4 regions of the Arthrobacter sp. ZBG10 genome follow, and region 2 is predicted to be linked to each of the others. Evidence: predicted binding sites of a transcription regulator. Region 2 holds the regulator's gene; each other region holds the start of a gene.
The links. Region 2 encodes LexA, which represses DNA repair genes until DNA is damaged. Its sites were predicted from a motif close to TCGAACANNTGTTCGA; they were not measured.

Region 1 (3,206 bases), on a different contig from region 2:
TCCGGGGCTGCCTCGTTGATGACAACCCGCGCAGCACCCATGCTCCAGAGCTGCACGTCCTTGGTCCGGTGCCGGCCGTCGAAGCCGAAGCCCAACTGGCCCAGGACCGTCTCCAGTCCTGTGGTGTCAGCGGCGCGGACCTCGGCAAAGTTCCAGCCGGCGGGTTCGGCCACCTGCGGAAGGGTTGCCAGTTCCATGGGATAACGACGCCGGGGCACGGCCGGGGTGCCTACGTTGGCATCGAGCCACTTGGCGCCCTGCTCCTCGAGCCAGATGAGCGAGCGCATGCCGTCAACGGCGGTGCGTTCCACATCCGACTGGCGGAAGACGTCGTTGAAGATCTCCAGCGATACCGGGCCGGTGTACCCGGCACGGACCACGTGGCCCATGAACTTGGCCAGTTCGAACTGGCCTTCGCCCGGGAAGACCCGGTAGTGCCGGCTCCAGGACAGCACGTCCATGGCCAGCTTCGGGGCGTCGGCCACCTGGACAAAGAAGATTTTGGCAGGGTCCAGCGCCTCGATCGGGGCCGTGTCCCAGTTGCGGGACAGGATATGGAAAGAGTCCAGGCAGGTGCCCAGGTTGGGGTGGTCCACTGCCGTGACCAGCCGGTGCGCGTGTTCGTAGTCGCTGACGAACTTTCCCCAGGCCAGCGCCTCATACGCCACTTTGACGCCGTGGTCGCCGGCGAGCGCGGCCAGTTGGCCCAGCTGCTCCACCCGCAGGTCGTCGCTGTCGATGCTCGCCGTGGCCACGTTGGAGCAGACCAGGATGGTGTCCATGCCAAGCCGGGACATCAGCCTGAATTTAGCGTCCGCCCGGCGCAGGTTGGCGGCCAGCAGGTCCCCGGGGACACTGTCGAAGTCGCGGAACGGCTGATACAGGTCAAGGGTCAGGCCCAGGTCTGCGGCCATTTTCCGGATGTCCTCCGGCGGCAGCGGCGAGGTGACCAGGTCCTGTTCGAAGATTTCGATGCCGTCGAAGCCCGCGATGGCGCAGGCCTGCATCTTTTCCTTCAGGGTGCCGGAGAGGCACACAGTGGCAATTCCGGTGCGCATCAGGCAGCCACCTCCTCGGCGGCGACGAGCTGCAGGAAATGGCTGCGCATCCGGTCCGCGTCCGGTTCCAGGCCCGTGAAGATGCGGAAGGCGTCAGCCGCCTGGCCCACAGCCATCCGGCCGCCGTCCAGCACGGTGCAGCCCTTGGCGCGGGCGTCCCGGACCAGCTCGGTGTCGATGGGCCGGTAGACGATGTCCGCCACCCAGTGCCGGGATTCCACCAATTCCAGGTCCAGCGGTGCGCCGGGGTGGGCCGCCATGCCCACGGGCGTGCAGTGCACCAGCCCGTCGGCGGCAGGCATCAGCTGCGGCAGCTCCGCCGTCGTCCGGCCCGTGATGGTGCTGTCCGGGAAAAAGCCGGCCAGTTCCGCGGCGCGCTGGGCCGCGCGTTCCGGGTCGACGTCCACGAGGTCCAGGGTGCGGACGCCGCCGCTGAGCAGGGCGTATGCGACGGCGGAACCGGCACCGCCGGCGCCCAGCTGGACCACGTGTTCCAGGGCAGCGCCGGGGAGGCCCGCGGCCAGGGCGGCGGCGAAGCCGGACCAGTCGGTGTTGTGTCCCACGAACCGGCCGTCACGGATGACTACGGTGTTGACAGCGCCCAGGCGACGGGCATCGGGTGAGATCTCGTCCAGGTGCGCCAGGACCAGCTGCTTGCAGGGGTGGGTGATGTTCAGACCGTTGAAGCCGAGGCTGCGGGCGCTCCGGAGCAGGCTGCCCACTGCTTCGCCGGCCAGGCCGAGTTCCAGGAGGTCGATGGGCCGGTAGAGGTAGCGGAGGCCCAGCAGATCGGCCTCGTGTTCGTGCATGGGCGGGGTGAGGGATGGCGTAACGCCATCGCCGACCAGTCCCACCAGGTAGGACTCGGTTCGAGAACTCATCCGTGCAGCTCCTTTGGTAACGGCACCCGGTGCGCGGGCCGCTCAGCGGCCGGGACAGGGGGTGTAGGGATGACAGTACAGCATTTGTTCATTAGTCGCACTACTGTTCGAGATGCGAACTTTTAACCGGGGGTCAGCGTTGCGGAAGCCGGTCCGCGAGCTCCGCCGCGGCTTCCAGCAGCACCTGCAGGTGCGCCTCGAGCCCTTCGACGGTGAGCCTGAAAACGGGAGCTGCGGTGGCAAGGGATGCGAAGGCGTATCCCTGGGCGTTCAGCACTGGCACAGCCAGGGCCCGCATGCCGGTCTCGTTTTCCTCGTCCATCACGGCGTAGCCCCGGCGCCGGACCGCCTCGATCTCCGCCCGGAACGCGTCCCGGTCCACGATGGTCCGGTCCGTCAGCCGCTCCAGGGGAAGCTCGGCCAGCAGGTGCTCCCGTTCAGCATCCTCGGCAAATGCCACCAGCACCTTGCCGACGGCGGTCGCGGACAGGGAGCCCAGGTGGCCGGGGTCACTGGTGACCCGGAACGTCTGCGGGCCATCCACTTTGTTGACAGTGAGGTGGTGAATGCCGTCGCGGACGCTGAGGATGGTGGCTTCAGCCGTCCGGCCCGTCACCCGGCGCAGGATGGGCAGGGCGGTCCCGGCAAAGCCGTGGTGGTTGGATACCCGCTGCCCCAGCTGGAATACCCGCAGGCCCAAGTGGTAGCGGCGGCCATCCGGCTCATAATCCACAAAGCCATCGCGGGTCAGTGACCCCAGGAGCCGGTAGGTGGTGCTGAAGGGAAGTCCGGCCCGGCGCGAGATGTCCGCAGCACTGGCCCCGCGGGGCTCATCGCCCAGCAGGACCAGGAGCCCCAGGGCCTTGCCCACCATGTCCGTGCCGCCCGGAACCCGGGCGCCGGCGGCCCCGGGGGGCTGGCCATCAGTGTCATCGCCGGCCAGCGGCTGGGCAGTTGTGGTTTGGTTCACACTCATAGGTCGATGTTGCCACAATGTGAGAGCTATTTCCAGAGTGTGATTATTTTTCTTGACAGGTAACGCAGCTCACAGCCATCATTGCTGTATCGCACCAGTAGCTCCCACCATGCGGCTACCACCTCCGGGATTTTCGGATTCCGGCCAGCACCTCGACGCGCCCGCACCAAGGCAGCGGCAAAATGCTTTTCACTTTTCCCCGACACTGTCGTCACACAAAGGAACGCCATGAGCCAGACACGCCCGTCCGCCGGAGAGGACACTGCCACCGCGCAGGGGACGCCCAAGAAG
Region 2 (3,206 bases):
GCCCCGTTGTCAGTGGCGGGCCGCCTGCGTGAAGGCCTGTTTGCCGGCCACACCGTGGTCCTTACCTCCGCCACCCTTGCCATTGGCTCGGCGTTTGAACCCGCGGCCGGTGGGCTGGGCCTGGTGGGGGAAGGTGCCCCCACCTGGACGGGCATCGACGTCGGCTCGCCCTTCGACTACCCGCGGCAAGGCATCCTGTACGTGGCAGGGCACCTGCCCAAGCCCGGGCGCGGGGTCTCCCCGGAATCGCTGGCTGAACTCGAAACCCTCATTACGGCCTCCGGCGGGGGAGCCTTGTGCCTGTTTTCGTCCCGCCGCGCGGCAGAGGAAGCGGCGGAGGCGCTGCGGCCCAAACTGGAACAGACAGTCCTGTGCCAGGGCGATTCCACCATGACCGCGTTGGTGAAACAGTTTGCTGACGAGCCCGACACCTGCCTCTTCGGCACCATGTCGCTGTGGCAGGGCGTGGACGTGCCCGGCGGTTCATGCCGGCTGGTGGTGATTGACCGGATCCCGTTCCCGCGCCCGGACGATCCGCTGATGACCGCCCGCTCCCGCGCCGTGGCGCAGGCCGGCGGGAACGGCTTTATGTCCGTCTCGGCCACCCACGCGGCCATCCGGCTCGCCCAGGGCGCCGGCCGGCTGATCAGGTCCACCGGGGACAAAGGCGTGGTTGCAGTCCTGGACTCCCGCCTGGCCACCGAACGTTATGCGGGCTTCCTGCGCGGGGCGCTGCCCCCGTTCTGGGCCACAACGGATCCCAAGACTGCTGTGGCCGCCCTGGAGCGGCTGGCCCGGGAAAACGCCTAGCTGCAGACCCTGGCCGGACGCGGAGACAAGTACGGCCGGTGGGCAGGCAGCGACGCTGCCAGCCCACCGGCCGTACCGGCAGTTCGGGGGAACAGGAGTTTGGCGACAGTCAGAGGGACCGCAGCACCGAGACCACTTTGCCCATGATGGTGGCGTGGTCACCAAGAATGGGCTCGTACTGGGTGTTTTGCGGGAGCAGCCAGGTGTGGCCGTCACGCTGGCGGAACGTCTTGACCGTTGCCTCGTCATCGAGGAGGGCGGCGACGATATCGCCGTTCACGGCGTCCGCCTGGCGGCGCACCACCACCCAGTCACCATCGCAAATGGCGGCGTCCACCATGGAATCGCCGGCGACCTTGAGCATAAAAAGTTCGCCCTGGCCCACCAGCTGGCGGGGGAGGGGCATCACGTCCTCCACCACCTGGTCCGCCAGGATGGGGCCGCCGGCGGCAATACGGCCCACCAGTGGCACCATGGCCGTATCCAGCGCGGTGGGCAGGACGGTGACGGTTGCGCCGCCCGCCGAGGCGCCGTTGGCCGGGCGTGACTCCGCTGTGGCTGCGCCGCCGTCCAGCGTGAGGGGCATCAGGACTTCCATGGCGCGGGGCCGCTTGGGATCGCGGCGAAGGTAGCCGAGCTTTTCCAGCTGCGAGAGCTGGTGCGTCACGCTGGAGAGGCTGGCGAGCCCCACGGTGTCGCCGATTTCACGCATGGACGGCGGGTAGCCGTTGTCATTGACGGACCGCTGGATGGTCTCGAGGATTTTCTTCTGCCGGGGGGTCAGGCCCTTGGCGGTCCTCTTCGGTTGCGGGGTTGCCCTGCTTCCGGCGGCTGCTGCTGCCATATTCGCCAATGCCTTTCGGTTGCCACCGGGCTGTCCGTGCCCCCGGGCCGGTTGGTCCCGTCCTCATTGTCAGACCCTGGTGATCAACTTCAGAGGTGGATGTTCGTTGGTTCAAAACTAGGCCAGCCACAAGGCTTTTTCAAACATTTGTTCTAGCGAGTCTCGACATTGTTCGTTGATAGATGCTAAAACTGAAGAAGCAAAGTTCGAATATGTGTTCTATTCCTTGCTTGCCCCGTTCGAAGAAGATGCCGGATACGCCGGGGCGTGGCTGCTGGGAAGGACAACCGGGCAGCACAGTACGGTCCAGGAGGGCTCAGTTCATGTCAGCTACATCACTCACCCAGGTTTCACTTCCCGTGGTTGCACACCCCGCGGCTTCCATCCGCCAGGTTCCGCGTGCAGGGGTTTCCCGTTCCAAGGCTTCAAAGGCCCTGCCGCCGCTCCGCCTCACCCGGCGCGGCCGGATTGTCCTGGTGGGCATCCCGCTGATGCTGCTGGCAGCGGTCCTGCTCTCCCTGGCCGGCTTCTTCACCTCGCCGGCCAAAGCGTCCGACTCCGTTGCGGATCTCGCCCCCACGCCCTCGGTGTCGGTGACCGTCCAGCCGGGCGACTCACTGTGGGCCATTGCCGGCTATGTGGCTCCGGACCGGGACGCGCGGGACGTCATTGCGGACATCGTGCAGCTCAACAACCTCACCGGCGGAGCAGTCCTCCCCGGCCAGCAGCTCTTCGTCCCCACGTACTAGCTTATTCGAACGCACGTGCGGGCTGTTCGTTCCCACGTTCGGGCCAGCACCAACGGCTGGAAACAAGGACACCCCACCCGCAGGATGGCAGTCCCGGACCGTCACATTTTCCGGGGCCGGGCAGGGCCACTAAACTGTTCAGGTGAATGACCAGCTAGAGCGTTTGAACCGGCTTCCCCTCCGCAGCAACCTCCGTGGGCTGACCCCTTACGGGGCCCCCCAGCTGGATGTTCCCATCCTGCTCAACGTCAACGAGAACACCCATGGCGTCCCGGCGGACGTCCGTGCCGCCATCAGCGCAGCAGTCACCGAGGCCGCTGCCGGGCTCAACCGCTACCCGGACCGCGAATTCACCGATCTGCGGAAGGCCCTGGCGGAATACCTGGGGCACGGCCTGGACGAGGCCAACCTCTGGGCCGCCAACGGCTCCAACGAGGTCCTCCAGCAGATCCTGCAGGCGTTTGGCGGCCCCGGCCGGACCGCCCTGGGTTTTCCTCCCACGTATTCCATGTACCCGCTCCTGGCCAGCGGCACGGATACCGAATACATCGCAGGGGTACGCGCCGAAGGGTACGGCCTCAGCGCGGAGTCGGCTGCCCGCCAGGTGCGCGAGCTGCAGCCTAACGTCGTTTTCCTCTGCTCACCTAACAATCCCACGGGAACCGGGCTGGGCCTGAACGTGGTTGAGGCTGTCTACGAAGCCGGCAACGACAGCCAGACCATCGTCATCGTCGACGAGGCGTATCACGAGTTTGCCCACGAGGGCACACCCAGCGCCCTCACCCTCCTGCCTGGCCGGGAAC
Region 3 (3,206 bases), on a different contig from region 2:
CGCCAGGGGTCGAGGCGTTATTTGGCTTTGACCACCGGCAGGTCATCCCAGTGCGTGGTGTACCGCGGCGTCAGCCTGTCCCGCTTGGTGGCCCACTTCGATCCGGACCTGAGGCCGCCGTGGCCCAGCCCGATGCTGGCCCGGCCGAACCGTTCCGCAACACCATCCAGGATGGGGCCCAGGGTCCGGTCCGGCGTGTCCAGGAAGTCCATCAGGGTGTCCTGGCTGCCTGCCGGACTCAGGTCCCTGACGGTGACGCCCACCCGCATATAGGGGGTGCCTTCGCGGATGTCCGGCAGCAGGCGCTGCGCCGCCCTGATGATCTCCAGAGGATCGGCGGTGGGGGAGGGGAACGCCACGTCCACGGAGTGGGCCACGACGGGTCCGCCGTTAAAGGACGAGGTCCGGGCGAAAGCGTTGAGGTTCCCGGTGACCAGCTTTTTCCGGGCAAGGCGGGCTGCTGCGCCCTGGGCGTAGACACTCAGGGCCTGCCCCACCTCCCTGACACTGCTGGCGGGAGTCACAAACGACCGGGAAAACAGGATCTGGCTGTGGCCCCGGGTTTCGTCCAGGGTGATGCAGGGGGTTCCCTGCAGTTCCAGGACCGTCCGCATCAGGACCACCGAGAAACGCTTGCGGATCACCAGGGGATCGGCATTGCGCAGGTCCCAGGCCGTGACAATCCCGACCGCGGCGAGCCGGGTGCTGTTGCGCCCGCCCACACCCCAGATCTTCTGCGCCGGAAGCTTGCGCAGCAGCCGCTCCTGGTCCGCGGGGCTGATGCTGTCCCAGTGGCAGACGCCCTGGAAGTGCGGGTTGTTCTTGGCCCATTGGTTGGCAAGTTTGGCGAGGGTTTTGGTGGGGGCCAGCCCCACGCAGACGGGCAGTCCCACGTGGCGGCGCACGCCGCGGCGGATGTTCCGGCCGGCGGCGTGCTGGTCGGCGGTGCTTCCGGGCAAGGTCAGGAAGGCCTCGTCGATGCTGTAGATCTCGGTGGCCAGCGAGTGCCTGGCCAGGTACTCCATCACCCGTGCGCTGAGGTCCCCGTACAGTTCGTAGTTGCTGGACAGGCCCACCAGGCCCCAGGCCTTGGCCTGCGCCGAGATCTGGAACCAGGGTGCGCCCATGGCGATGCCCAGGTCCTTGGCCTCGGCGCTTCGGGTGATCACACAGCCGTCATTGTTGGACAGGATCACCACGGGCCGGTTTTCCAGCGATGGGTCGAAGGCGCGCTCCGCGGAAACGTAGAAGTTGTTCACGTCCACCAGGGCGAAGCACTTTGCCGCGCGGTTGGGGCCGGCTTCAGACACGGTGCAGGCACCGGGTGGCGACGCCCCACACGGCCAGGTCGACGCCGGCCGTCACCGTGATGGGGGCCAGGCCGGGATCGTCAGCGGTGAGCGTGAGCTCGTCCCCGGCAAGGTGGAGCCTGCGGATGATCAGCTCGCCATCCACAACGGCAACCACCACGGAGCCGCTGCGGGCAGTGAGGGAGCGGTCCACGATCAGTTCGTCCCCGTCGAAAATGCCGGAGGCCCGCATCCCGTCGCCCGCCACCCTGAGGATGAACGTGCTGGTTATGTCGTTGATCAGGTGCTTATTGAGGTCGATGCGGCCGGAAAAATAGTCCTGAGCCGGAGAGGCAAAGCCCACCGGCAGGAATGACTCCCCGGTCCCGGCTGCTCCTTGTCCGGCGCTGTCCGCCGGCTCCGCTGGGTAGGCCATGGTGTCCCTCCATTCCGATTCCCCCCAGTCTAATCGAACATGTGTTCGAGCCAGGCCGACGCGGGGGCGGTCCGGAGGTGACCCTCAGGTACAGGCCGTGGGACTAGGCGATCTCGACGCCGCCCAGTTCCATCTCCGCCACGGCCTCGTCGAGGTCTTCGGCGATCCCGGCTGTCAGGGAACGGATCACGGTGACGCCGTAGCCTGCCTGGACCGCATCGAGGGCGGTGGCGCGCACGCAGTAGTCGGTCGCCAGCCCCACCACCACCACGTCCTCCACGTCGTTGCTTTGGAGCCATTCATCCAGGCCGATGGCGTCCCCGTCCGGTGCTGACTGCGGCGAATCGTTGGCCCCGGGCATTGACCCGGGCTGGCGCTCGCCGGTGGGGACAGCGTCCTCGGGGGCAAGTAGGCCTTCGAAGCCGGAGTAGGCGGCCGTGAACTGGCCCTTGCGGAAGAAGGCCTCGATGTACTCGGTGTCCAGGTCCTCGTGCAGCTCCGCCCCGCGGGTTCCCGCCACGCAGTGCGGCGGCCAGCTGTCCTTGAAGTCGGGGGCAGCGGAGAAGTGGTTGCCCGGATCGATATGCCAGTCCTGGGTGGCCACCACATGGTCGAATTGGCCCTGGTGGGCGTCGACGTATTCGCTGATGGCAACGGCCAGGTCCGCCCCGCCGGTGACGGGCAGTGCACCGCCTTCGCAGAAATCGTTCTGGACATCAACAATGATCAGGGCGCGGGACATCAGCTCTCCTCGTAAACGGTGGGGATGGCGGCGTCACCGCGCTGGAGCCGGTGGACCACCGAGGGCAGTTCGGCCATGGAATCCGCGTGCCGTTGCCGCGCGCGCTGCACTCCCTCATAACCGGTCCAGCCGGGCAGCAGTTCGCCGTTTTTCATGAACTGCTGCAGGAGCTGGCGGTCGTTGCCGTCGTCCTCGGGCCGGTGCCCCACCCCGACCATCTCGGCGGTGGCAGTGCCGCGTTCGTTCAGCTTGCGCAGGGCATATTTGCGGCCGCCTACGCTGGCCTTATTTTTGGCTGCCTTGGCGACGGAGACGAAGTTCCCGGCGTCGTCAGTGCGGCTGACGAGCTTGTAGACCATGCTCGCCGTCGGCGCGCCGGAGCCCGTCACCAAAGACGTGCCCACGCCGTAGGAATCCACCGGAGCGGATTGCAGGGCAGCGATGGCAAACTCATCGAGGTCGGAGGTGACCACAATTTTGGTGTTCACGTTCCCCAAATCGTCCAGCAGGCGGCGGACCCATTGCGCCTGGGCCACAAGGTCACCCGAGTCCAGCCGTACCGCGCCCAGTTTGGGCCCTGCCAGGTCCACGGCCGTGCGGACGGCGGTTTCGACGTCGTACGTGTCCACCAGCAGCGACGTGCCGGCGCCAAGGGACGCGATCTGGGCCTCGAAGGCGTCGCGCTCATTGTCGTGCAGGAGCGTAAAGGAATGCGCTGCGGTGCCCACGGTCTTGATGC
Region 4 (3,206 bases), on a different contig from region 2:
CCCGGCCCTGGCGTAGCGGATGCCGTCGACGATTTTGGGCAGCAGCGCGTGGGCTGCCCGGGTGAGGAGGACCGGGTCCGCGGTCGGCATGGGCAGCGGTACACACACGGAGGGGTAGGAGGTGTCTTGGGGGTTGAAGTGGGAGGTCCCGGCGAAAGCGGTGAGGACTTTGGCTTGCTGGTTGTGTTTGGCCAGCCGGGCTGCGGCTTGTTGTCCGTAGACGCTCATGACCTGCCGGATCCCTGCGGCGGTGGTGATGGGTGTGGCGAACGAACGGGAGAAGATCAGTTGTTCCTTCCCGATACGTTCTTCTTCCATGGGGATACAGGGGGGGCCTTGGAGTTCCAGGACGGTGCGCATCATGACAACGGAGAACCGGTCCCTGATCATGACGGGGTTTGCGGCGGCGAGGTCGTGGATGGAGTGGATCCCCAGGGCGTTGAGGCGTTTGGTGAGTCTGGTGGCCACGCCCCAGATTTCGATGACGGGCAGGGATCGCATTAGCCGTTGCCGTTCCGCTGTGGGCACGGAGTCCCAGTGGCAGACCCCGGCGAATGCCGGGTTGTTCTTCGCCCATTTGTTCGCCAGTTTCGCCAGGGTCTTAGTTGGTGCGATCCCGACACAGACCGGGACCCCGATATGGGCCCGGACGGCGTCTTTTATCTCCCGGCCCAGGGTGCGGAGGTGGGTGGGTTCGCCTTTGACGCCGAGGAAGGCTTCATCGATGCTGTAGACCTCGAGCCAGGCCGAGTACCGGCCCAGCAGCTCCATGACCCGTGAGCTGATGTCGCCGTAGAGCTCGTAGTTACTCGACAGTGCGATCAGCCCCCATTCCTTGGCGCGGGGGGCGATTTTGAACCACGGGTCACCCATACCGATACCGAGGGCTTTGGCTTCGGGGGAGCGGGTGACTGCGCACCCGTCATTGTTCGAAAGCACGATCACGGGTTTGCCTTCCAGGGACGGATTGAACGCCCGTTCCGCGGAAGCGTAGAAGCAGTTCACATCCACATGGGCGAGCTGCGGCATATGCCGCATCAACGCTGGCTTCGACACGGACCGCGCCCCTAGACGTGGTGAAGGCATCGGGTCGCGACACCCCAAATGGTCAGATCCGACAGGGCCGGGACTTCAATGTCGGGGTAGCGGGGGTTCTCAGACTGCAGGATCACTTTGCCGGCGGTGATCCGCAGCCGTTTGATGGTCAACTCACCGTCCAGGACAGCGACAACAACGGACCCGTCTGTGGGCCGCAGGGCACGGTTGACGATGAGCTCATCCCCGTCGCTGATCCCCGCGCCCTCCATCGACTCCCCGGACACCCGCACCACATAGGTGCTGGTGACGTCCTTGATCAGGTGCGCATTCAAATCGATCCGCCCATCAAAATAGTCCTGCGCCGGCGAGGGGAAACCCGCCGCGACCGGCATTGGAGAGAGTAACGCCGAAACCAACGACACGCCCGCATCTATCACGCGGGGACCAACAACAACGCTCACAACACACCTTTATTCGAATATATGTTCGACTCTTTGAGTGTATGCCGGGACGCTGACATTCGGGGTGCCGACCGGGAGGGTTGAACCCACGGGGGACAGCTTTGAGCTGTTCGCAAGGGCTTCATCTGCCCGCCAATGGGCACTGCCGACCTATAGCAAGGTCCACAGCGCAGCAGGAACTCGGGGATCCCGATTCGACTGGCGACGTGGCGGGGACGTGCGGGCTCGGCGCCTGCAGGGCTGCTCTGTAACCCGTGCCCGCGGGGTTCTGCTAAGTTGTCCGGGTGAGGTTCTTTCCCTACCTGGTGGCCATCTTCCTGACGGTGGCCGTGGGGGTTGTGGCGTTTTTGGAGGTGCCGCTTTGGTCGAAAGCCCTCGCCGTGGTGTGGATTGCATCCCCATGGGTTGTGAACGCGTTCCGGCTGAGACAAGGCAAGCGGATCGCTGCTGAGTTAGCTTCGCACTCTTCAAGCTCAGTGCAGGACCGGATTCTGCACGACTACCGTCAGCGCCAATAGCACTCTGAATTAGCCCCTGAGTCCCATTGATGCCTGTACAAACATCCCGGGCACGGCAAAAGCTCAACCCCTCCGGGCCTTTGTCGAGCACGGGGAAACGGAACCCAACTGACCGGATGACCACACAGAGATCCCCGCATCTTCAGGATCCAGGTGGGTCAGAGGAAGAGTCCCGCACCAGCTGGTCACTGGCGGCACCCCCGTGGCGGATTTCCAGCCGGGGGAGTAGCGGGTGGAATGTAAAGCAGGTACTGATTACTGTGCCCGGTTTGCGATTGGGCCGCATAGCTTGGTGGGTATCGCGCCAGGCAGCGGTGGCAAGGAGGGGGTAAACCCCGCCCGGCCGCTTCTGTGCGTGAGCAGCACGGCCGTATCAGCCTGGGGCAGGAACTCCCAGGGTTACGGTTCCGGGACATGCCCCGAAACTCGGGGCGGCCGGCGAACTGAAGGGGATCAGTCCATGCAAAGGCGCACTACATTCACAGCCCTCGTCCTGACCGCATTCTTTGCCCTCGCGGGGTGTGGAACAGGCACCGGAACAGAACCAGTAACCTCCGCTGCACCTGAACCATCCGCCAGCCCGGAGCCCAGCCCTGCGAAGACCTACACGGATGCAGACCTCAGCTCTGTGCTGGCCACCCTGAAGGACGCCCAGGGCCGCGACCTGACGGTGGTTCCCGCGGCGCAGATCGACCAGGGCATCATCAAAGCCAAAGAGCTCCTGAAAACAGCCGTGTTCACCCCGCCGGAGTGCAAAGCCTTTTCCGATAGCAATGCCCAGGTCCCCGAAGGCAGCACCTACGCCGCCGGAACCACCGTGTCAGCGGAAGAAAAGACATCGATCGTGGTGACCGTCATTGCCCTCAAAAACGCCCAGGAAATGACCGGTCAGCTGGAAGCTTCACAAAAAGCGGCCGCCGCGTGCAGCAACTTCACCATCGAACTTGGCGGACAGAAGATCACCACCGAAGTCCAGCAAATAACCGCGAAAACCGCCGGAGACCAATCATTCGCCGCCCTGGGCAAACAAACCCTTGCCACCGGGGAAACCCAGACAACGCTGACCATGACGGGCATCAAAGGGACCCTGGCAGCCACAGCAGTGAAAGCCGGGCCGGCAGTCACCCCGAACGACGCACCGGATTTGGCCCAACTCATCGACGCCATCCTGGCCCACGGCTAACGAAAC

Region 1: a site for LexA is predicted at 2,035-2,050, ahead of ACU18_RS01840 (shikimate dehydrogenase). Genes of this name have one in related genera too.
Region 3: a site for LexA is predicted at 1,759-1,774, ahead of ACU18_RS18390 (LexA family protein). Genes of this name have one in related genera too.
Region 4: a site for LexA is predicted at 1,513-1,528, ahead of ACU18_RS16120 (LexA family protein). Genes of this name have one in related genera too.

Annotation. Positions count from the first base shown of each region.
Region 1 is NZ_LFQH01000006.1:79,529-82,734, reverse strand. It holds gene ACU18_RS01845 (bifunctional sugar phosphate isomerase/epimerase/4-hydroxyphenylpyruvate dioxygenase family protein) at 1-1,058, opposite strand, end outside; gene ACU18_RS01840 (shikimate dehydrogenase) at 1,058-1,939, opposite strand; gene ACU18_RS01835 (IclR family transcriptional regulator) at 2,073-2,813, opposite strand; gene ACU18_RS01830 (MFS transporter) at 3,144-3,206, shown strand, end outside.
Region 2 is NZ_LFQH01000045.1:41,663-44,868, reverse strand. It holds gene ACU18_RS11535 (ATP-dependent DNA helicase) at 1-810, shown strand, start outside; gene lexA (transcriptional repressor LexA) at 920-1,654, opposite strand; gene ACU18_RS11525 (LysM peptidoglycan-binding domain-containing protein) at 1,978-2,403, shown strand; gene ACU18_RS11520 (histidinol-phosphate transaminase) at 2,546-3,206, shown strand, end outside.
Region 3 is NZ_LFQH01000099.1:15,818-19,023, forward strand. It holds gene ACU18_RS18385 (Y-family DNA polymerase) at 18-1,310, opposite strand; gene ACU18_RS18390 (LexA family protein) at 1,303-1,725, opposite strand; gene ACU18_RS18395 (isochorismatase family protein) at 1,829-2,467, opposite strand; gene ACU18_RS18400 (nicotinate phosphoribosyltransferase) at 2,467-3,206, opposite strand, start outside.
Region 4 is NZ_LFQH01000068.1:26,990-30,195, forward strand. It holds partial or broken gene ACU18_RS16115 (Y-family DNA polymerase) at 1-1,038, opposite strand, end outside; gene ACU18_RS16120 (LexA family protein) at 1,068-1,499, opposite strand; gene ACU18_RS19760 (hypothetical protein) at 1,784-2,017, shown strand; gene ACU18_RS16125 (hypothetical protein) at 2,478-3,200, shown strand.